Regions from separate parts of the Oceanobacillus sp. CF4.6 genome, predicted to be linked through region 1. Evidence: riboswitches for the same ligand, from Rfam matches in the RefSeq annotation. Region 1 holds a riboswitch; each other region holds the start of a gene.
The links. A riboswitch is a leader RNA that binds a small molecule or an ion and turns the genes downstream of it on or off. The one in region 1 is predicted to bind cyclic di-GMP.

Region 1 (7,146 bases):
GGCAATCAATAAGCTACACCTCTTTACAATTTTAGACACATTTCACCCAATTTCATAATACACTATTTTATCTATTCTGAAAATAAAGATATACCTTTTTCTATTAAAACAAAAAATTAACCTTTATAAAAAGGATAATTTTCATCATTATATTCCAATGATTACTGAAACACAGAATTAGTAGGGAAATGTAGGAGATGGGTTCTAACAAAAGATTGAAAGTTACGACAAAATCAGGATTGCCGAAACATAACCCTATACAAGTAATATAGACGTAAATAAGGTTTCGTACTTCCTGATTTTAAAAAACATAAAAACCCTCCTTGTACCGGGACACTAATAGACGGGATAGGTAAGGCACCGGTATTATGTTCATGTTTCTGCTTTATCTTTTGTCTTTACAAAAACATAATATTGATTTTAGTGTTTTCTATATGTTAAAATAGGAACAATTGTTCTTGATGAGGGAACAATGAATTGTTTTTCTTTTTTATTTATCTTTTAAAAGGTGGAGAACGAGATGGTAAATGATAGAGGAAATATCAAGTGGACAGCGATGATGATGCCTGAACATATAAATCTCTTGAATCAAATGTGGGAAGAGAAGGAACATAAGATAAAGTCAGAACTGGATGAGCAGCAATTAAATGATATAAACATGAAATTACAACTAGCAATACATAACGACCTGAGTATAACCATTGAGTATTACAAGAGATATGACTTTCATAAAATAAATGGCAAACTAAAAAAGATTGATACAATGAAAAGGTATTTACAACTGAATGATAACAAATACACCATAGTATCTCTAGAGAGTATCCTTGAAGTTTACATAGATTAATGATCTATGTGTTTTTTGTTGTTCTTTTTATAGGATTACTATGAGGAGTGAAAGTCAAAATTAGGATTGCCGAAACATAACCCTATACAAGTATATTTTTAGGGAAATTAGATTGTGGCTGTCCTATTGCAAAACTATCTCCTTGAACTGTTACACTTAATAGGAAAATTGGGTAAGGCACCGGATTACCTATATTTTCCTATATTTGGTTTCATTTTTTGTCTATATCCCAAGCGTAGGATCCGATGTAGCTCACCATTACTTTACCGTTTATGATGCGGGTAATATATTGTCGGTCTAATGGAACACCGTGGTAGTTAAAATAGTTTTCCCACCTTTATTATAAAATGTAAATCCTTTTAACAAAGAACAATTATTGACGATGTTTGGCTACAAAATCTGACCTTTGAACTTCTCCTGCTATTATGGTGTTCCATTGATGGCCATGCTCATATGCCAAAAGTATTTTACTTACGTAAGCTCTTACTTTGAAAAGAATCACTATGAAAAATGACCGTTTTTTGTAATATCTGTCTTCATTAATTGCATTAAGTTTTAATTATAATTTTCCAAATTATTATTAAAACAAAGAAATAAAGCCAACATTTTATGCTGACTTTATGTACTTACTTCACTGCTTCTTTTAGACTTTTACCTGGTTTGAAAGCAGGTACTTTACTTGCTTTTATTTCTATTTCCTCACCTGTTTGTGGGTTACGACCCTTTCTTGCGGATCTTTCTCTAACTTCAAAATTACCAAAACCGATTAGTTGAACTCCGTCTCCACTTGAAAGTGCTTCACTAATAGATTCGAAAATAGAATTAACTGCTTTGCCTGTATCTTTCTTTGAAAGCTCTGAAGCCTCAGCAACTTTATTAACTAATTCTGTTTTATTCATTACGCATCTCTCCTTCATTGATAGTAATACTTTATTAGTTTTACCATATATCGCCTGGATTAACAAGATTTGTTATATATACGAAGTTTCTAACTAACATATTGATCAATAATAAATTGCTCTACTTTTCCTATGAGAAATCCTATTCATATATGTTAATATTAGCATCCTCTTTGGTTAAATAGGTATTTCCCTAAAGCAAAAACATTACATTTATTAAACGCCATTCATTCAACTTGCGATTATTATTGAATTATATTGTTTAAGAACACTAATAAAGGGAAATGTATATATTACGTCAAAATAACTTATGAATTGCCAATATTTGCCTTGATTTGGCTCCTAACTTTAAAGGCTTTAAAGGCTTTAAAGGAAAATAATTTATGAAATCTATAATTTTTATGGGAGAAACTTATGTTTGCATATAACAAAGAAACGAAAGTGAACTTGATAGAGAAAATAAATCAGAAAAAAGAAACGTTGCTAAAAACGGCGGAAGTTTATGGTATTAGTAGTGAAAATACAATAGAATGTAGTCAAGAATTAGATAAATTAATTGTAGAGTATCAGAAAATAACAGAATCAAAAAGAGAAGGTTTAACATAAATACTATATTAATTACATACGATTTAAATCTTTACGAGACCTGGTCATTAAAAATAATTCAACAGGTTTCACACAACTCTTTGTACCTAATAAGGGGACTCAATAACACAAGATTTTATACTTAAAGATGAACATTAAATACTTTTAACTCTCGGATTGTATATTGCCATCACGCAGAACCAGTCGAGCCATCTTTTTTGATCCACTTAAATAAATTGCCAAAAAGCAGATATGTAGACCAGTTTTGAAGAAGTATGCCCATTTCAAGGTCTTGACAAGGAGCCTCTGTGGTAATAATTTCAGGAAATATACTGCAGCTAGGAGCTTGCCTGGCATGGGAAACCTATACATTACCACATCACCTTGTAAAGACCGTTTCCGAATATTTATAGTAAGTGAATAATACAGGATCACTTAATGGCAGAGGTGGATCAAAATGATGTTTTAGGTGGATCAATTTCATGGCATAGGTGGCTCATTTCAATGGCAATTATTTATAAAGCCAATTCGCAATTTTTTTCATCTAGGTCACGGAAAATAAATGTCACACAATTTTGATTTGGTGTTAGAGTTGGGAAACAAACTGGTAAAATCATGATGAGTTAACTGATTCGTTGGTCGATACGAGAGTTAACGAGGTATATGATTTTGATTTTGCACTTGAATTTCTGATTACCATAAAAAATGCCCATCTTTTATAAAGAGGCAATAAGTAAGGGGAGGACGGCCTTTGCAGCCATGTCCACTAAGTATTATTTACTTTGTTAATTAAACTATACTATTTTTTTATGCCTGAATATTCTTTTTTATTTGTAGGTTTTAACCTTTCTAGACAACTCCGTACATACCTTATTAACCATGGTCCTTCCTAATTAAATATTTCTGAAATCGTGGAACCGCAAGATTCTTCGATACTAATTTATTTATGTTTTGCTTTATCAGTGAATGATTGCCTTCATCTTCAGATAGCTCATCCATTGATACTGCATGTGGATATCTCTGATTAAGTCGAACAAGTATGCTTACTTCAATTAGAGTCAAATTATTTTCTTGTGCAATTTCTAAGTAGTTTACCATTAATTTCACTTCCTTTTATACAGTCACCTTTCCAACTTTACTAGAATGAAACCATGACTACTGTTAAGTTTTGGTAAATATTTTTTGTTTCAACTAAATTGTAAAATAGGATTTAATCTTCCCATATCCGTTCTTTTCCTGGTTATTAAAAATAATTCAAACAGGTTTAACACAAACTCTTGTAAGCAATAACACAAGATTTTATACTTAAAGATGAACATAAAATACTTTTAACTCTCGGATTAACTCCATAGTATTACTAAACTGTAAATTACAGTTTCTCACCACATCTTCTATGCTAAAATGTTTTAACACGCATTCATAGAGATGCAAACTATATTAATGTCCCTTTCTTTATTAGACGAGTGATTTTATGGATAGAAATGTCAGATTTTATCGCTAAATCGAAAGCGTTGGAATTTGGACACTTTAATAATATTCCTTTTACCTTTTCTATATTATCCACTTCTTCGTTGTAACAATCGCTACATAAATTGGATATAAGGCGGTCGATTTTTCCGCAATATACACAAGAACCATAGTTTTTCATCGTATTTCCCTCTCTAAATTTAATGAAAATAAAGTTATTACTTTATAATCTTGTACTTTTGCTCTTTTATCTCAATCAAGTTTTTTTCATTTAATTTATTGAGACTTACTTGAATTTGCCAATATATAGTCTTATCGTTTGTCATTTCCTCTATGGAAGCTGGGCAAGGATACCTACGGTTAAGACTAACAAGTATGCTTACTTCAATAAGATTAAGGTTATGTTTTTTTGAGATTTTTAAGAAATTCATTTACCAGTCTCCTTAATTATCTACAACAGTTCCATCTCCTACCTGTTGAATGCTCCAAAGGTTGACGTTTATGCTCTTTTTTAAAGAGGGTAATTTTAATACATCCCTCAATTATTACCATCTAAATCAGGCTATTCTACAGGTGTAATTTCATCAATCTGATTAATCATAAAATGCTCCACTGTTTTTGTATCATCTATATAGATAAGGGTGCTATTCTCATATTGATTAAATTTAATCATTCTTCCTTTGATCGTTTTCCGACCAATCCCCTCAAATATGATTTCCATTACTAATAGCCGATTATCTCTTATCCAGTCTTGAAAAAATTCTAGCAGATTTGCCATGTTAATCGTCCCTCGCTCTATGACATATTTTTCAAAGAAGTCGGCTTTCCCAACAAAAATCCTTGACCATATAAAACCCCTAAATCTTTAGCAACAGCCAGATCTTCAGTTTTTTCGATTCCTTCTAATATGAATTTCGTATTCGTATTTTCACAGTAAGTCATAAAGGATTTAATCATTTCCTGTTTCTGTTCCGAAACGGACAAATCAAATGCAAAATAATTATCCATTTTCAAATAATCAGGCTCTAATTCAATAATTGACTTTAAAGAAGCAGAACCCTTACCAACATCATCAATCGCTATCTGAAAGCCTCTTTTCTTTAACAAAGATATATTACTTTTCAAAGAGGTAATGTCAAAAACAATCTCCGCCTCGTTAATTTCAAAAATTATTTCTTCATTAATGGAGTTTAGATTTTGATAAAACTGTCGTTATAAAGGATGGGAAATCTGGGTTAACAAGGGTAGAAGGAAAGACATTGATGAATAACTTTCCATTCTCTGGTGAATATGGAGATTTAGAATATGAAGTAATTGCATTCTCAGTTGATCTTTTTTCTAATTCATAAAGCAGATTTACTTTTAAAGCAGTTTGAAAGACTACTTCCGGATTCTTAATAAGGTTTGATCGGAACAATACCTCGCACCCTATCTTTTTCCTTATTGTTAGATTGTATATAGGTTGAAAGTGATGGAAAAATTGTTGTTGTTCTATTAAGTCTTTTATCTTAGTTACAGGCATTCACAAAAGCTCCTTGATTAAAAAAATCCAAACAAAAACCACCTCAAAAGGTGGTAGCGTTTCAAACGTCAACCATCTTCTTCGGTAACCCGGCTGTCATAGCAAACTTAGTTGCCTTAGACCCGTAGCTTTGCGTCCCTATTTTTCAATAGGTTTGCCTTTATCGGAAATTGAACTGGTATTATTTTCCCTTACTTCCATTATAACTATTCCCTAAATAAAAACAACTTTTTTCGACAATTTACAACATTTCCTAACTTGACGTATCATTTTTATTTAATAGAGGATTTCTCATGATCCCTTTCAAATCACAAATTGTCTATGGCATTTCAAGTATAATTAGTATTTTATATAATAAGAGACTTAACAAAAATCTTTTTTTGATATACAGTGTATAATGTTGCCAATATTCTGGAGAGGAAAATATATGTGATAATGAATATTTCTGATGTTTTATTACTTCGTTCATATTACAAAGCTATAGATCAAAAAATACATTCAGATTTTATTGAAATTTTAAAAATCGAGATTGACAGAAGAAATCTGGAAACAACCAATCATCAAGTTTAACTCCGCAGGTTCGTACAATACATTTCAACCTTTTTTTCGCTTTTTAATTAAAATATTAAGGGATTGTTTTTATAAATGAATATATGTTATAAATGATACGGGAGAATTTGTTGTGGAAAAGAATCGTTTATATCTTCCTGCACTGACACTGGTACCAGGTTCGCGGTCATCATTTTTTGGAGTTCATTGGCTACTTTTTTTTCCTGATTCAATAAAAACACAACCTTTCAAAGATAGTCATTTTAGTATTGGTTTTTTAAATGTTTTTAATAAGTAAGAATGAATTTTAGTTCACTGTTCCTTCTGTTTAGGGCGTTTTGTTAATATGTGAAATAAGATGCTTAAAGTAAATGGTGCGTTAGTTTAACAAGCTATTTTGTTAATAAAAGGGACGAAGAGAACATTCTTCGTCCCTTTTTCAATGCGATTTATACTGTGATTTTGGGTGTAAAAGCTGTGTGATTTACCGTGTGATTTTGTGGGGCACCGTTGAAAAAAGAAGAGGAGCCATTAACAAATGAGATGATTTCGAGTTTGTGGAACCTGGAATTAACCAAGACCATGAAACGTCTGAATAAGTTCACACGCATTAGGTTATTGGAAAAGATTAAAAGCCCGCATGATGGACGAGTGGTTCATTACGTCTTAAACGAGCTTTATTTCCAAAAAGGGAAGACCACCACAAAACCAAGAGAAAAGTTCGTGAAACTATTCCAAAACAAACTGAGCGATGTCATTAATGAAGTCGAAAAGATTAATGAATTGAAGAATCGCCATCGTAAACCAAGACGAGCATACATAATATGATCGGACTCTTGCATTGCGTGATGCCCTACTTTCATATCGAAACCTATTATTTAGTATCCAACCCAGATGAATCGATATTGCAAGAAGGAGTGACGCTGCTCGAAGCCTTAGAACGAAATCCGAAAGCATTAAAGCATTTGTCTGAGAGTCACATCGGTCATATCCTGGGTATGAGAATGCCAACCGAAAAACCATTGATAACTACATGGATATCTTGCAAAAAGCAGGCGCGGTCATGGTATTAAAGTCAAAAAACAAAACCCGGTACTTAATCCATCCTGATTTGAAGTTCCGTTTGGATCACGATGGTATGGATAAATATACGCGCCATATTCGTGCGATGTGTGAACAGCACGATAACTGAGAAAGTGGCCCTATAACGCACTGCACCCCAAAGGTTAGAGTTAAATCTAATTTGGGGTGCATTTTATGCCTGTTTAGTTGCCTTTTTA
Region 2 (7,127 bases), on a different contig from region 1:
TAATTTATCGCTGAGAAAATCCAGTTTGGCAATGCAGAGTCGTACTGCTTTGCGATTGGATCAAGTGTTGCAAACGTATTGTCCATTGTTGCTACGCTGAAGATGAACAGTATAATAAGCGCAAAAATTAAAAACGGCGTAATACTTCCGATTACCTGAACAACTCTAGTTAAATTGAGCATTGCAATGAGTACGACAAGCGTAATCAAGAGCAAATTACCGACAACTATGGGAAGGCCGAATTGTTGATTTAAAATAGACCCGCCCCCAGCAACCATAACAACACCAACACCAAATAAGGTGAAGATAATGATATAGTCAATGATGGTACCTAGAACTTTTCCGCTCATTTTATGAATCGCGTCTTGATGAGAGGTTGCTTGCATGCGACTACCAATCCTAGTCATCACCATTCCCATATAAGCAAATAATGCGGTAGCAATGATTGCACCGATAATCCCAATCGTCCCGAAACTAGTGAAGTATTGCAAAACTTCCTGACCAGAGGCGAATCCGGCACCTACGATAATGCCTACAAATGCACTGCTAATTTGAAAAATTCTCTTCATTGTATCCTCCTGTTGTTTTATTGTTTCTCTTCCAATTATCTTAAACCATAATACGCTTCTTATTGCTGGATAAAATTGGGGACCATTTTGATTTGCAAATTTAGACATTATATGTGGTAAAGTTTTATTATAACAGAATAGTCATGTAAGTAGCTGGGTTGTTGTAGTTAAAAGATTATTTAGTCTATTCACCAAATTAATGCAATGTAAATACACCATAAAACTAAAGACAATTTACCAAAAGAGGAAGACAATGCATTGGGGGGAAGAGGGGGAACATTGGGGGCAGGCACCGTTTCCCGATATTTTCATTAAGGACTGAATATGGTTTTCTATTGATTTATCCCCATTTTAGTAACTGAAATCATAGGGATTGAGACAATGACAATGGTTGTTTCTGGTATTGATGAAAGGGATTAGAGGGCTGTCGACTGCATGTGGGAGAAAAAGAAATAATATTCTATTTCCTGAGCAGGATATAGAGGGAAGACCCACCAATTCCTATTATTTTTAGATATACTTCGGGGCAATGTACCTGTCCTTCTGTCCCACAAGTTTGAAAAAACTATTAACTATAATTCCTGCTAAAAATCTGTTATACTACAAACAGACCCGTTGGTATGTTAGGAGAAATACACGAATATGGATACAAAATCGCTATTAATTGAAAAATCTACAGCTCTTTTTCAGGCAAAGGGTTATAAAAATGTTGGACTTAACGAGATTTTAAAAGTCTGTAATGTTACAAAAGGAGCGCTTTATCATCATTTCCCAAATGGAAAAGAAGAATTATTGATTACTTGTTTACACGATTTAAATGAAGCCATTACCACAGATATCGAAGCTATTTTCAGTAGGCACCCTACAACACAGGAGGCCATCCTCGCCATGATCGATAAGTTAATTGGTAACTTTGAAAAAAACGGCACCATTATCGGCTATACATTTAGCAGCATTGTCAGTGAAATGGCCACGATGAGTGAACCGGTCCGCATTGCTTGTAGTGCTCTATATGAAAACATTCAAGAGCTTTACTATGAGAAACTGATAACAGAAGGCTATTCAAACGAATCAGCTTCTGCTATCGCAATGTTGTTGACAGCTTCGATCGAGGGTGCCATTATGCTTTGTTTAACGCAAAAATCCGCAACCCCATTGAAAACAATCGCCACATTATTACCGATTATATTAAAAGTGAACAAATAGCGTTGGTTGAAAAATTGATTTTGAAGGAGAAAAAGAAAACGATGCATCAAGAAAAAAGACTACCAAAAAATGGTAAAGAGGGCGCAATATTCGGCGCAATTATTGTAACATTATCCGTATTAATGATGGGATCCATCAATATCATCCTTGCAGCTGGGGAATTTAACAAAGAGGTTGCAATGAACATGTTAATCGTACTACCTATTATTTGGGTTATCGTAATGATTATTGAACCAGTAGCAATCGGTCGCTTTGCAGAATTTTTATCATCTAAATTTATTTCGCAAACAGACGGTTTTGCTGCTCGTATTATGTTCCGTACGATTTTCACCGTATTAGGGATGTCATTTACAATGACAATTGTTGGAGATATCATTGGAAATGGTTTTACAACTGAGATTTTTGCTAATTTTGTACAAATCTGGCCTCGTAACTTTGTAATTGCCCTATTTTTGGAGAGTGTAGTTATCCAACCATTTGCACGTTTCGTAATGGTTAAAATGCACGCAGCCCAAGATAGAAAAGCTGCAGTTCAAACGAATACACAATTTATCTAAAAAAGCGCTCAAGGCTTATAAAGTCTGAGCGCTTTTTTTATGATGCAGGCGTACGGATGACTAAAACATCGCATTTGGCAGAGCGAACGATGGCTTGAGATACCGAACCAATAAGATAGCGCTCTACTGTCGTATGCCCTGTAGCACCACAAATAATTAAGTCTGCGTCCACTGACTTAGCAATCTCATTTGCAATCATCATTCGTGGTGAACCATATTCAATAATGATATTCACATTTTTAACAATCAAAGCTGTAGCACGTGCTTTATAGCAATCTAATTTTTGCCGCGTTTTTTCTTTGACATCTTCTGCTAATTTTTTATCAAGAGGTCCCAAATAGCGCGTATCAATAATGTTAACGATGTTTAATTGTGAGCCCTGATGTTCGTATGCAATATCAAGTGATTTACGAAATGCATATTCCGCCTCTTTGGAACCATCTACAGCTACTAGAATACTTTTATAATGATCTGTCATTTTGTCGCAATCCCCTTTAATCATGTAATAAATCAATTTGACTTTTCCATGATTAATAACAACATAACATTAATTACGGTTAATAGTCCAAGGGGAGAGAGGAAGCAAAAGAACCGTCCCCGTGCTGTCAAAGTAACCGGATTGTTGATTTAAATTCTATATAAGATGTTTATTTAAATAAGAAAAGGAATCTTCATAAACAAAGTCTGTATCAGGTATTTGTTTATTTGCGCGTTGCAAAGCACTCATCTGATTAATTAATGGCGCTAATCGATCTTCATCTTGGACAGTTAAGTTGAATTTAACACCATAGAAAAACATATCTTCTTTTGCTTCGTCTTTCCATATCAATGTACCTTCTAATTCAAACAATTCATTCATAAGGGTAAAAGCAAACATAAATTTCATATCGGAATTAATAGGAAGTTTTAATAAAGATACTATTTTTATTCCACCCAAACTAATATTTTCTATTAAAATTTGTGTTGCACCAAGACTTACTTTACGATGATTTACTTCTGTGATGGTCATATTTCCAAGCAAACTGTATGGGAATTCAAATCGATAAAACTCTCTACGTTCTATTTCAGGTATCTTTGAAAGTTTCTTTTTACTCGGTAATAAATAACCAGCTTGTAGCATTTGTTCAAATATTTCTAAGGCAACTGGTTTGGAAAATAAATATCCCTGAATAATATCACATTCATTTTGTTTCAGAAACTCTAATTGTTCATACTCTTCAACACCCTCTGCTACCACTTTCAAACCTAATCCTTTAGCAAGATGCATAGTAGAAGAGACGATTGCTGCATCTACTTTGTTCTCGTTAGTAATATGTTGTATGAAAACTTTATCAATCTTTAAGGTGTCCGCTTGGATTTCTCGCAAAGATTGCAACGAAGAGTAGCCTGTACCGAAATCATCAATGGCAATGGTCGCACCAACACTTTTTAAGTCCTCTAACGTGTTAAAAACAGTATTATCGTACCTTAAAAGCGATTCTTCTGTGATTTCAAACTCCAAATAGTTGCCCGGAATTTGATAAAGCTCCAACTGTTGTTTAACGTATTCTACCAATCCTTTTTTCATTAAACGAATGGGGGATATATTAATAGATATAGGGCGTAAAGTAAAGTCTTTTTCTTTCCATTCTCTAAGTCGTGCGCAAACTTCCTTTATCACCCAATCACCTAAATCATTAATAAAATGATTTTCCTCTGCTATGGGAATAAATTCTACAGGTGAAACCAGTCCCCATTCATGATGATTCCATCGTAGTAGTGCCTCTGCTCCTACAATGATTCCTTCCGTATTCACTTTTGGCTGGTAATAGATTTCAAATTCTTCATTGATGAGAGCCTTTCTCATGTCTTTATCCAAAATATATTTCTTATAAGATGATATATCTTTCATATCAGAATATACCTTATAATTGTTTTTCCCTTGTCTTTTTGCACGGTGTAAGGCAGAATGGGCATTTTCAATTAATGTTAGTTTGCTTTCTCCATGTTCTGGGAAAAAGCTAATTCCAATACTTGTTGTAATTTGTATATCAAATTCTTCTATCGTTACTGGTTTTTGAATATGTTTCATTAATTGCTCAGCTAAATGGAAAATGGAAGCTTTATCTGGATAATTTTCAATCACGATTACAAAGTCAGTGCCACTGATACGTGAGATATAACCTTCTTGGTGAACAATCGCTATAAGTCCACTTGCTACTTCCTTTAATAACTCGTCCCCAATATGATAACCTAATGAATCGTTGATAAGACTAAATCGATCTAAATCTAAATACATAAGAGCAAATGGATGTTCTTTTTGACAAAGTGTATCGAGTTTATCATAAAGACCATGTTGATTCGGCATTCTGGTAAGTGCATCATGATAAGCAAGGAAGTTAAGTTTATCATGCATTTCTAATTCATCGCTGACATCTAGTACCATTCCAAATAGATAAGCTATTTCCCCGTTATCATCCAACCAAGGAAATGTCTGCTCCTGAAGCCATTTTGTTTTTCCGTCTGGGCATTCTATCGGGAATGTATTTTGCGTTATTTGTCCTTTTTTCAATAAATGAATACTTTCGATTAACATCGTATGATATTCTGGTATAACCATTTTTTCCCAATAATCAGGTTCTTTATATATCTGTTCTAAAGGATATTGCAGAATGTCCGCTAGCCCTTTTGAAGCAAAGACCATTTTTCCTTCTATGTTTTCTCGCATCCATATTCCAGCCTTTAAGTTATCATAGATATGCTGTAAATTGGTAAGCCTATTTTTTAATTCATTTTCTAAACGCTTATAAGGAGTATCGTCTCTAATCACCCCTACAAATTTATAAGGAATATCACCCTTCTTGATACATTCAGCCTGAGCGGTTATGTACCGTAGTTCATTTGTTTTGCCATGAAGGATTCGAAATTCAGCGGAAAAGCTATTTCCTTTATTCGTTGACTCATCAAAAATTTGACGAGTCAACGAATAATCTTCTGGATGGACCAATGTAAAAAGCTTTTCTATTGAGATATTTTCAGATTCATCCATACCAATTGTATTAAAAAAGTTATTCGAACAATCGAATTTATCATCATTAATGATATACTCCCAACTGCCAACCGCAGCAATCTGCTGGGAGTGATCTAAATGTTTTTTCATCAGTTCTAACGACTGTTCGAGCTGTGCGTGTTTCGTTAAATCATTAATGATTAAATAAATACGCTCTACACTATTGTTTTTTATATGAATGGGAATAAAAGTAAGTAGAAGCTGAACCTGTTCACCGTTATATTTGTTAACTTCTATTTCTATATTCTCTGTTTTACCGCCTAATGTGTTACTAAATAAAGTATCTAATCTTTCGGAGGTCGATTCTGGAAATAAATGAAGAAAATCATTTTTTGTTTGTGGTCGAGATCCTAATAATTCTATAAGCCTTTTACTAGTTTGCGAAACAATATCCCCTTCTAGAGAAAAAGCAATAATTAAATCTGGATGGTTACATGCCAAAGAAGGAAGGGGAGTACTTAATGCGTTTCCCTTCGTGTATTGCTTATCAATTGCATGATTATTAGAAAATATATTTCTTTTAAACAGATTTCGGAATTTTGATTTTCTCATTGCCATTTAATATATTCCTCCCTAAGTGTAGATTATTATTACTAAAACTAAATAATTACGAAGAAATAATAACAGATGATGTTATACAGAATTCAAAGAGAGTTCAGTCGGAGGATTCTAGGGGCAATATTTCTGTCACTCGTGGTTACTATTGATATCTCATGAAATGATACTAAATTACTTTAGGAACTAGTTTATATTAATGTTCCCTTTTTAATTAAACGTGTGATCTTGTCTTAACTATTTTAAACTAAAGAAATTCAAAAAGGTGAACCAAAGAAACTGGCTCACCTTTAAGATTCGCTTTCTTCGGAACTAGGCTACCTTAGCTAAATAAGCTTTAGGTCCTTGGTTTTGCGTCCTTATCTTACAACAAGTTCGCTATTATTGGATAGACTATATAAATAGTTATATTGAACTATTACTTATACTATCGACAAGAAGAGTAAAACTATAAAGTGTTTTTTACTTATTAATGATTTATTAGAATAGTACTGGATTTTATCTTTTTAGTTTTCTATAACGATAATAATCAAGGAAAAGCGAATGGTGTGACAAATCCATTTCCCTTGATTATTATTTGCAAAAACTGACGATCGCATTGCGGATTTTTAGACGTAAGCCTGTCACTAATGGAATGCATTTGCATGGCACGGGTGCTATCAGGAAATTCAAAAGCAAATCGATGGAGGATGAGGTTATTTATCCAATCCATAAAAAGGATTCTGGGGTTTCTGGTGCAGTTCAAAAGAGGTATTGCAAGTATCGAAGGAACAAAACCTAAAACTTCAGAAACCAGCGAGACTTGGGAGTGGGAAAAACAATGACAATTACCCCAGCGAATGGACTATATTCAAACTAAAGGAGATGGAATAATAGATTTACCAAGAACGATTGAAGAATTGAAGAGGTATTAGAGAGAGTATGGTAAAGAGTATGATGATTCCTTTTTATTGAAAGGGGGCCGCAATCTAGGTACCTAGGGTCAGTCCTCTACTACGCTGTCACTTTAATGTAGCTAGGGACTGTGAGCTGACCCCATTTTGGGTTTACTAATGGGGATAATATTTGTATACAAATGGGAAAATGTTATTTTAAATAAAAATAATGCTTTACGTTTACAACGATTGTAATACTCATTTCCTTGGTATTCACCAATAGAAAAAAGCAACTACCCTTTACGTCCACTAGTTG
Region 3 (7,146 bases), on a different contig from region 1:
TTGCCAATAGCTGACTGTATATTCAGTTGGCCTTCTAGCATTTCGACTCGTTCTCTCATACCTATCAATCCAAATGATTTATCTCTTTTTACACTCAAATCGAATCCCTTCCCATTATCTTTAATGAGCATCGTCAAACTATCTCTACGTATTTCCAGTTTAACTTGAATCAAACTAGCTGCACTATGCTTGATTGCATTTTGAATGGATTCTTGCATGAGACGGAAAAAGGCTATTTCATATTTTTGATTAAGACGCCTTTCTTCTCCAAAAACAGTAAAATCAATCGTGATTTTATTATAATCCGAGATATTGTCCACGTATTTTTTGATCGTTGGTACAAGTCCCAGATCATCCAATGCCATCGGTCTTAGGTCATAAATAATTCTTCTCACTTCATACAAGGAAGAACGAACCATTTCTCTTACACTTCTTATTTCTGCTATTGCCTGATCAACCGAACCACTTTTTACTGTTCGTTCCATAAGTTCGGAACGCAATAAAATATTGGCAAGCATTTGTGCCGGCCCATCATGTATTTCTCTTGATATCTTTCTGCGTTCATCTTCTTGTGCTTCAATAATTTTCAACCCAAATTCCTGTTTCTCTTTTGCATTTTCTATCATTTCGTTAACTTGCCGGAAATCATCCTGCAAGTAAGTAAGAATTACTGAAATTTTTCCAGCCAATCCTTCAGCCCGATTGATGGTTTGAGATAAGGTGATTAATCTTCTTTCCAATTCATCCCGTTTATCACGCAATACTTTCTCTTCCTGGCGAAGCATAGCTAGATTTGTTTGCATAAGATGTGTATTTTCATATACCTCTCGTATATCCGCCTCGGAATATCGTTCAAAGTATTTACTTACCTCGGCTAATCGCTGTCGTGAAAAGCGGACTTTTTCTTCTAACTGATCTCCATTTTCAATATGCCGAAGTACTTTTTCCTTCGTTTCTTTTAGCTCAAATACAAGATGCTCATGTTCCTTACGAGCCTCTTCACTAATATTGAAAATTTCGTCCTTGCTATTTTCAACGACTTCGATCATTTCGTCGATGACGTGGTCCAAAGCCTTTTCACTTATCTTTACCGCCATATTTTTCCACCAACCTATGTTATAGTTATACGTATAGACATTTCATTTTTTTAGGGTCTTTTCCCTATATTGAGGAAATATTTTCCTAATTTAGATATATTTTTAACAACTTCTCTTTATATGATATTAAGGGTACCTATATACTATAATGTGCGTTAGAGGTGAGAAAATCAAGATGTTAAAAAACTATTATACCGTAAAAAAAGAAGGAAATGACCAGATTATTATCCAGAAATCCAGATTTATCGGCTATATTAAGCGGGTGGAAAGCGAAGAGGAAGCACAAATATTTATTCAGGAAATAAAGAAAAAACATCATGATGCTAACCATAATTGCTCTGCCTATATTATTGGAGAAAATGACCAAATCCAAAAAGCAAATGATGACGGCGAACCAACTGGTACTGCAGGCGTTCCGATGCTGGAAGTGCTTAAGAAACAGCATTTAAAGGATACCGCAGTCGTTGTAACAAGGTATTTTGGTGGAATTAAGCTTGGTGCTGGAGGACTAATTCGTGCATATGGAAGTACGACTTCTCAAGCTATTAAAACTACAGGTATTGTAAAAAGACAGCTTATGAAAGGTTTTTCCATAACGGTGGATTACAGCCTTCTAGGTAAATTGGAAAACGTGCTAAGAAATTCGGATCATCTTTTGGAAACAATTAACTATTTGGAAAGTGTTGCGTTTATCGTTTTTGTAAAAGTTGAGCAGGACGAAGCTTTTCAGAGTTGGATGGTAGACTTAACAAATGATCAGGCAGATATCAAAAGAATCGAATCTAAATATATTGAAATCGATGTTACTTCGACCGATAAAATATAGAAAAATGACAAAACAAAACTGCATCCTATAGGAATGCAGTTTTATTTTGCCATCGATTGTGCATATTTTTCCAAACGCTTACTGCTCGACAACTCACTAATCAGCATCTTGATCAACTCTTCCGAACTATGAATATTTTGCTTTTCGGTTTCATCAATCATTCGTCGCAGCATATTTTTATATTTTTCCTGCTCTACCATTCTCTTACCGCCTTTTCGTTCATATTCCAAGTTACTATCATTGCAATTAAAAAGAACTGTATCATAGTTTTTGGTAAATGCGTGTCGAACTATGTCGAAACAAGAAATAATTTATTTTCCCTCACCATACCTATACGACAAAAACTGTCATTTATGGGCGCTGTTTCGCCTTTTACCAAACCAATTTATACTAATGATACAAAAAACAGCTATTAAAGCTCCAATACTATCCAACATGACATCGCCGGCATATGGAGTTCTATTAGGTGTCATTCCCTGGTGCAGCTCATCTAAAACGGCATATATAACTGTCAGCAGAAAAGAAAATAGTAATCGTATTTCTATTCTAAAGTCAGTCGATTTTCTAAAAGCGATATAGAAAAAACAAGCTAACAAAAAGAAGACCGTAACATGTGCGCCTTTACGAATAAAAAATTCGATAAAGCCATTAATCCCAAGTACATCAACATTTACCAAGGAATGATTATAAGTAAAAGAAATCCAACCAACAAATGGCTCTAGAAAACTGAAATCAATCAGACTTCCCATCAAGGGTTTAATATCCTGCTGCTCATATGGTGTAGCTGAAGAATAGAAGATAATACCCATCCACCCCATCGGCAACAGCCAATATAAATATTTTTTCATCGTTAACAACCAAACTTTCTTATAAGAAATAAAACACCCTGAACGATAACGAGACTATTATATAGTATATCTGTTAATCCAATAATTTTCATCTATTAATTTCCCCTTATATATATAAAAGGGGAAATCGAAACATAAAAAAACCGTTAAGCAGTTGGCTTGACGGTTTTTCTCTTAATGATCTTGTTTTTGTTTCCATTTATTAAACTCCAGGTATTCTTTAAACTGTTCTTTCGATACTCCAGACTGCATTGCTTCCTGTACAATTTGCATCCATTCATTATCAAGTTCTGCTGTATCTATGGATTCATTTTCATTAATTACATCATTGACGGATACACCTAATACAGTACTGATCTTTTCAATAAACTGGATCGATGGATTAGATTGAAGGTTTCGCTCAATCGAACTAAGATATGATTTTGCTACCCCCGCTTTTTCAGCTAATTCAGAGATGGACATTCGTTTTTCCTGGCGTAATTTCTTTATCGTTTCACCGATCAAGTTCCTCACCTACTTTCACTGCGCATTATATCATATTTACAGTAAGTAGTTCTATATAGAGTACACTTTTTCATGAAAATTACGCCTTTTGTCCTGTGTCTTTTAAAAATTGGCGAATCTCATCCATTGAAATTCCCATTTTTTTTGCATTCTTTATTAAGACTACCCATTCCTCATCAACTGCCACATTTTCAATAATCTTTTCCACAATCCGTCCCCCATTATTCATCCAGACAATCCAGCCATCTTAGCATAATGCTTTAGACCCGTGACTTTGCGCCCTTACCTTTCGATAAGTTTGCCCTTTTCTGAGGATTTCATTTATTTCATATGACTATCATACTATATAAACTAACACAATAGGTTGACTTCTTTTGTCGGATACAGACTAGTTTTGTAATTGACGAAAATACAACTATTATTCAATTGTTGGAATTCTAGTTTCATTGTATCTGCCGTAAGTTAACAAGGAAAATCACTTCTTAAATTTTAAACTTTCATGAAATAGGAAAATACTTCTTAAAAAATGGAACCGCTTCCTGTTACTATTATTTTATTAATAAACAAAAAATCCAGTCACCTTAAATAAACAAAAACCTACTTATTTCTTTAAATTCCATAGACTATATTCGCTATTTCAGATATAATTTATCCAAGATTTGATATTTTTTTACAAGTAACTACTAGTCAAAAAGTCTTATAATGGAAATCATAATTAATACAGAGGAGAATACGAGTGGTATCAAGAGCAGAGAAAAGACAAAATAAGAAAAAACGCAAATGGCCTTATTGGGTTGGTGGAATAATATTGGCATTAATTTTACTTGTTGGAGGATTAGCATTCTATGTTTGGAATCAGGTCGGTGCTACCGTAGAAACCATGCACAATCCGCTGGCAAGAGATGAAGACCCAGAAAGACAAAAACAAATACAGAATATCTTTAAAGAAACGGATTCTGTTAATATTCTTTTGCTTGGCGTTGATGAACGCTCCGGTGATAAGGGTCGATCCGATACAATGATTCTTTTGTCTGTTAATCCAAATACGGAATCGATGATTATGTTGAGCATACCACGTGATACTTATGTGAATATACCTGGACGGGGACAGGATAAGATAAATCATGCCTATGCTTTTGGTGGAACTGATTTATCGGTACAAACTGTCGAAGAAGCATTTGACCTTCCGATTCATACGTATGCAAGGGTGAATATGGAAGGCTTTCAACAAGGAATTGATGCATTAGGTGGCGTTACAATCAATAATGATCTAGCCTTCTCACAAGATGGTCACACCTATCCTGAAGGGCAAATTATGTTAAATGGTGAAGAAGCACTAAGTTTTATTCGCATGCGCTATGAAGATCCACGTGGAGACATGGGTCGAAATGATCGTCAACGAAAAGTAATTACCGCTGCCATGAATGAAGCGGCAAGTTTTAATAGCATTACCAAAGTTGGAGAGATACTGAATATTTTAGGTGACAATGTACAAACCAACCTAGATATGAAAAAAATACAAACCTTGTTCACTGGTTACGCAGGAGCACGCAAAGATGTGTCCACAATGGAAATAAGCGGTTCCGGACAAACCATTAATGGTGTTTGGTATTATATCGTTCCGGATTCTGAGTTTAACCGTATTCATACAGAGATAAAAGATCATATGGAAGCCAATTAGGAATGGTAAAATGAAAAGTCACCTGTGTATCATAAAACAGCGTGGCTTTTCTGTTCGATGTACAAATTTTTGTATATCGTTGATGGTATACTATATATAGAAAAAAAGTTGGGGGTATAATTTATGAAACGAATATTATTATTATTTATAATTCCACTTGTTCTTGTGGCATGTTCCAATGATGAAGAGGTCACACCGAATGAGCGTTTTAATGACTATGTCAACCACTGGAATGAACAGGAAGTTGGAGAAATGTACGGGATGTTTTCTCAGGCAGCAACAGAGAGCTATCCTGAAGATCAATCAACTTTACGAACAGAAAAAATTTATCAGGATCTAAACGTTTCTGATTTACAAATAGTTTTTGAAGAATTAAACGAAGAAGAGCTTGAAATGGCAATGGAAGAAGGTACAGCGAAACTGCCTTTCACCGTTAATATGGAGACGATCGCCGGACCAATTACTTATGAGTATGAAGCAACACTTGTCCAGCAGGGTGAAGAAGACGAAGAAGAGGAATTAAATTGGTATGTAAATTGGGACCCCGGATTTATTTTTCCTGATTTGAAAGACGGCGGCGAAATTGGTATCCATACGGTTAATCCAAAACGTGGAGAAATCCTTGACCGTAACCAAATGCCTTTAGCAATCAATGGGACAATTGTTGAAGTCGGCGTTGTCCCTGGTGAGCTTGGAAATAACGCTGAACAGTCAAAAAAACAAATTGCGGAATTGCTCGGTATAAGTACTGAATCTGTTGACACGGCTCTTAATGCCGGCTGGGTCGAAGATAATTTGTTTGTACCACTCAAAAGTGCCCTGCCTTCTGAAGAGGAACTTCTACCCGAGTTAAGTGCCATTGATGGCGTACGGCTTAGAGAAACTACCGGACGTATCTACCCAGCTGGCGAGGCAGCTGGGCATCTTGTTGGATATATCCGAAGTATAACTGCTGATGATTTGGAAGACCTTGATCCTTCTCAATATAGTGCGAATGATAAAATTGGTTCACGTGGACTTGAAGCAAATTATGAGGAGCAACTTAAAGGAAAAAAAGGAGTAAAAATTACAATTAACAAAGAAGAACAAGATGAAATCGTACTTGCTGAAACACCTGTGGAAGACGGCGAAACAATAAGCGTTACAATTGATGTTAATGTTCAAGAAAAATTGTTTAACTCCTATGAAGAAGATGCAGGAACAGCTGCTGCGATTCATCCAAAAACCGGTGAGACATTAGCACTTGTTAGTAGCCCTGCGTTTGACCCAAATGAAGTTTTATATGGTACATCAGGAGATTTATGGGAAAGAATAGAAAACGATGAGCAAAACCCTTTAATTAACCGGTTTGCTTCTACCTATGCCCCCGGGTCTGTTTTTAAACCCGTCACAGGTGCAATCGGATTAAAGAATGGAAGTATCGAACTTGGTCAAGGAATAGAAATTGATGGTAAAACGTGGAGCAATGGAGAAGGCTGGGGAAATTATGAGGTTACAAGGGTTTCCACCTCAGATGGTCCTGTTGACCTTGAAGATGCGTTAATCCGTTCTGACAATATCTTTTTTGCAAGAAAGGCGGTTGAAATGGGATCCGATGCCTATGTAAGTGGTCTGAAAGAATTTGGATTTGGTGAAGATTTACCATTTGAATATCCAATCACAATGTCAACCATTTCATCAAGTGGTGATCTGGATGATGAAATCTTATTAGCAAACTCCAGCTATGGCCAAGGTGAATTGGAAATGAGTGCACTTCATGTGGCATTAACCTACACGACATTCTTAAATGAAGGGAATATGATTAAGCCTACATTCCTAACAAGTGAAGAAACAGCTCAAGTATGGAAAGAAGGATTAATTACACCGGAACAGGCAACAGCCATTCAAGAAGCTTTAAGAAAAGTTGTTACAGAAGGTACAGCGAAAAAAGCTCAGAATGCAGACTTTCCTATTTCAGGTAAAACGAGCACGGTAGAGTTAAAGCTTTCGGATAGTGAGTCAGGTGCTGAGAATGGCTGGTTTGTAGGTTACCCAACGGATGATCAGGACATCCTAATTGCAATGATGGTGGAAGAAACACAGGATAAAGAAGGCGGACTTGCCGTTCAAAAAGTGACGGATGTCTTAACACAAATGAAATAGTTTCCAAAGCAAAAAAATCTACTCCTTTCGTTGCAGGAGTAGATTTTT

Region 2: it holds a riboswitch for cyclic di-GMP, as region 1 does, so the genes downstream of both, ACHABU_RS06810 (EAL domain-containing protein) here and ACHABU_RS09045 (EAL domain-containing protein) in region 1, are expected to answer to the same signal.
Region 3: it holds a riboswitch for cyclic di-GMP, as region 1 does, so the genes downstream of both, ACHABU_RS04625 (anti-repressor SinI family protein) here and ACHABU_RS09045 (EAL domain-containing protein) in region 1, are expected to answer to the same signal.

Annotation. Positions count from the first base shown of each region.
Region 1 covers NZ_JBIMEX010000004.1:184,338-191,483, reverse strand. The annotation lists gene ACHABU_RS09080 (YolD-like family protein) at 521-844, shown strand; gene ACHABU_RS09075 (HU family DNA-binding protein) at 1,471-1,743, opposite strand; gene ACHABU_RS09070 (Spo0E family sporulation regulatory protein-aspartic acid phosphatase) at 2,158-2,349, shown strand; gene ACHABU_RS09065 (hypothetical protein) at 3,202-3,426, opposite strand; gene ACHABU_RS09060 (hypothetical protein) at 4,014-4,226, opposite strand; gene ACHABU_RS09055 (hypothetical protein) at 4,358-4,573, opposite strand; gene ACHABU_RS09050 (EAL domain-containing protein) at 4,591-4,920, opposite strand; gene ACHABU_RS09045 (EAL domain-containing protein) at 4,976-5,317, opposite strand; cyclic di-GMP riboswitch class I at 5,398-5,486, opposite strand; gene sda (sporulation histidine kinase inhibitor Sda) at 5,753-5,887, shown strand; gene ACHABU_RS09035 (hypothetical protein) at 6,000-6,164, shown strand; gene ACHABU_RS09030 (winged helix DNA-binding protein) at 6,377-6,694, shown strand.
Region 2 covers NZ_JBIMEX010000002.1:653,091-660,217, reverse strand. The annotation lists gene ACHABU_RS06830 (YkvI family membrane protein) at 1-569, opposite strand, end outside; gene ACHABU_RS06825 (TetR/AcrR family transcriptional regulator) at 1,212-1,775, shown strand; gene ACHABU_RS06820 (hypothetical protein) at 1,817-2,332, shown strand; gene ACHABU_RS06815 (universal stress protein) at 2,370-2,810, opposite strand; gene ACHABU_RS06810 (EAL domain-containing protein) at 2,967-5,939, opposite strand; cyclic di-GMP riboswitch class I at 6,242-6,326, opposite strand.
Region 3 covers NZ_JBIMEX010000002.1:197,078-204,223, forward strand. The annotation lists gene ACHABU_RS04600 (sensor histidine kinase) at 1-1,097, opposite strand, end outside; gene ACHABU_RS04605 (YigZ family protein) at 1,273-1,923, shown strand; gene ACHABU_RS04610 (hypothetical protein) at 1,965-2,123, opposite strand; gene ACHABU_RS04615 (VanZ family protein) at 2,271-2,771, opposite strand; gene ACHABU_RS04620 (helix-turn-helix domain-containing protein) at 2,946-3,275, opposite strand; gene ACHABU_RS04625 (anti-repressor SinI family protein) at 3,355-3,483, opposite strand; cyclic di-GMP riboswitch class I at 3,505-3,588, opposite strand; gene ACHABU_RS04630 (LCP family glycopolymer transferase) at 4,012-4,956, shown strand; gene ACHABU_RS04635 (penicillin-binding transpeptidase domain-containing protein) at 5,080-7,098, shown strand.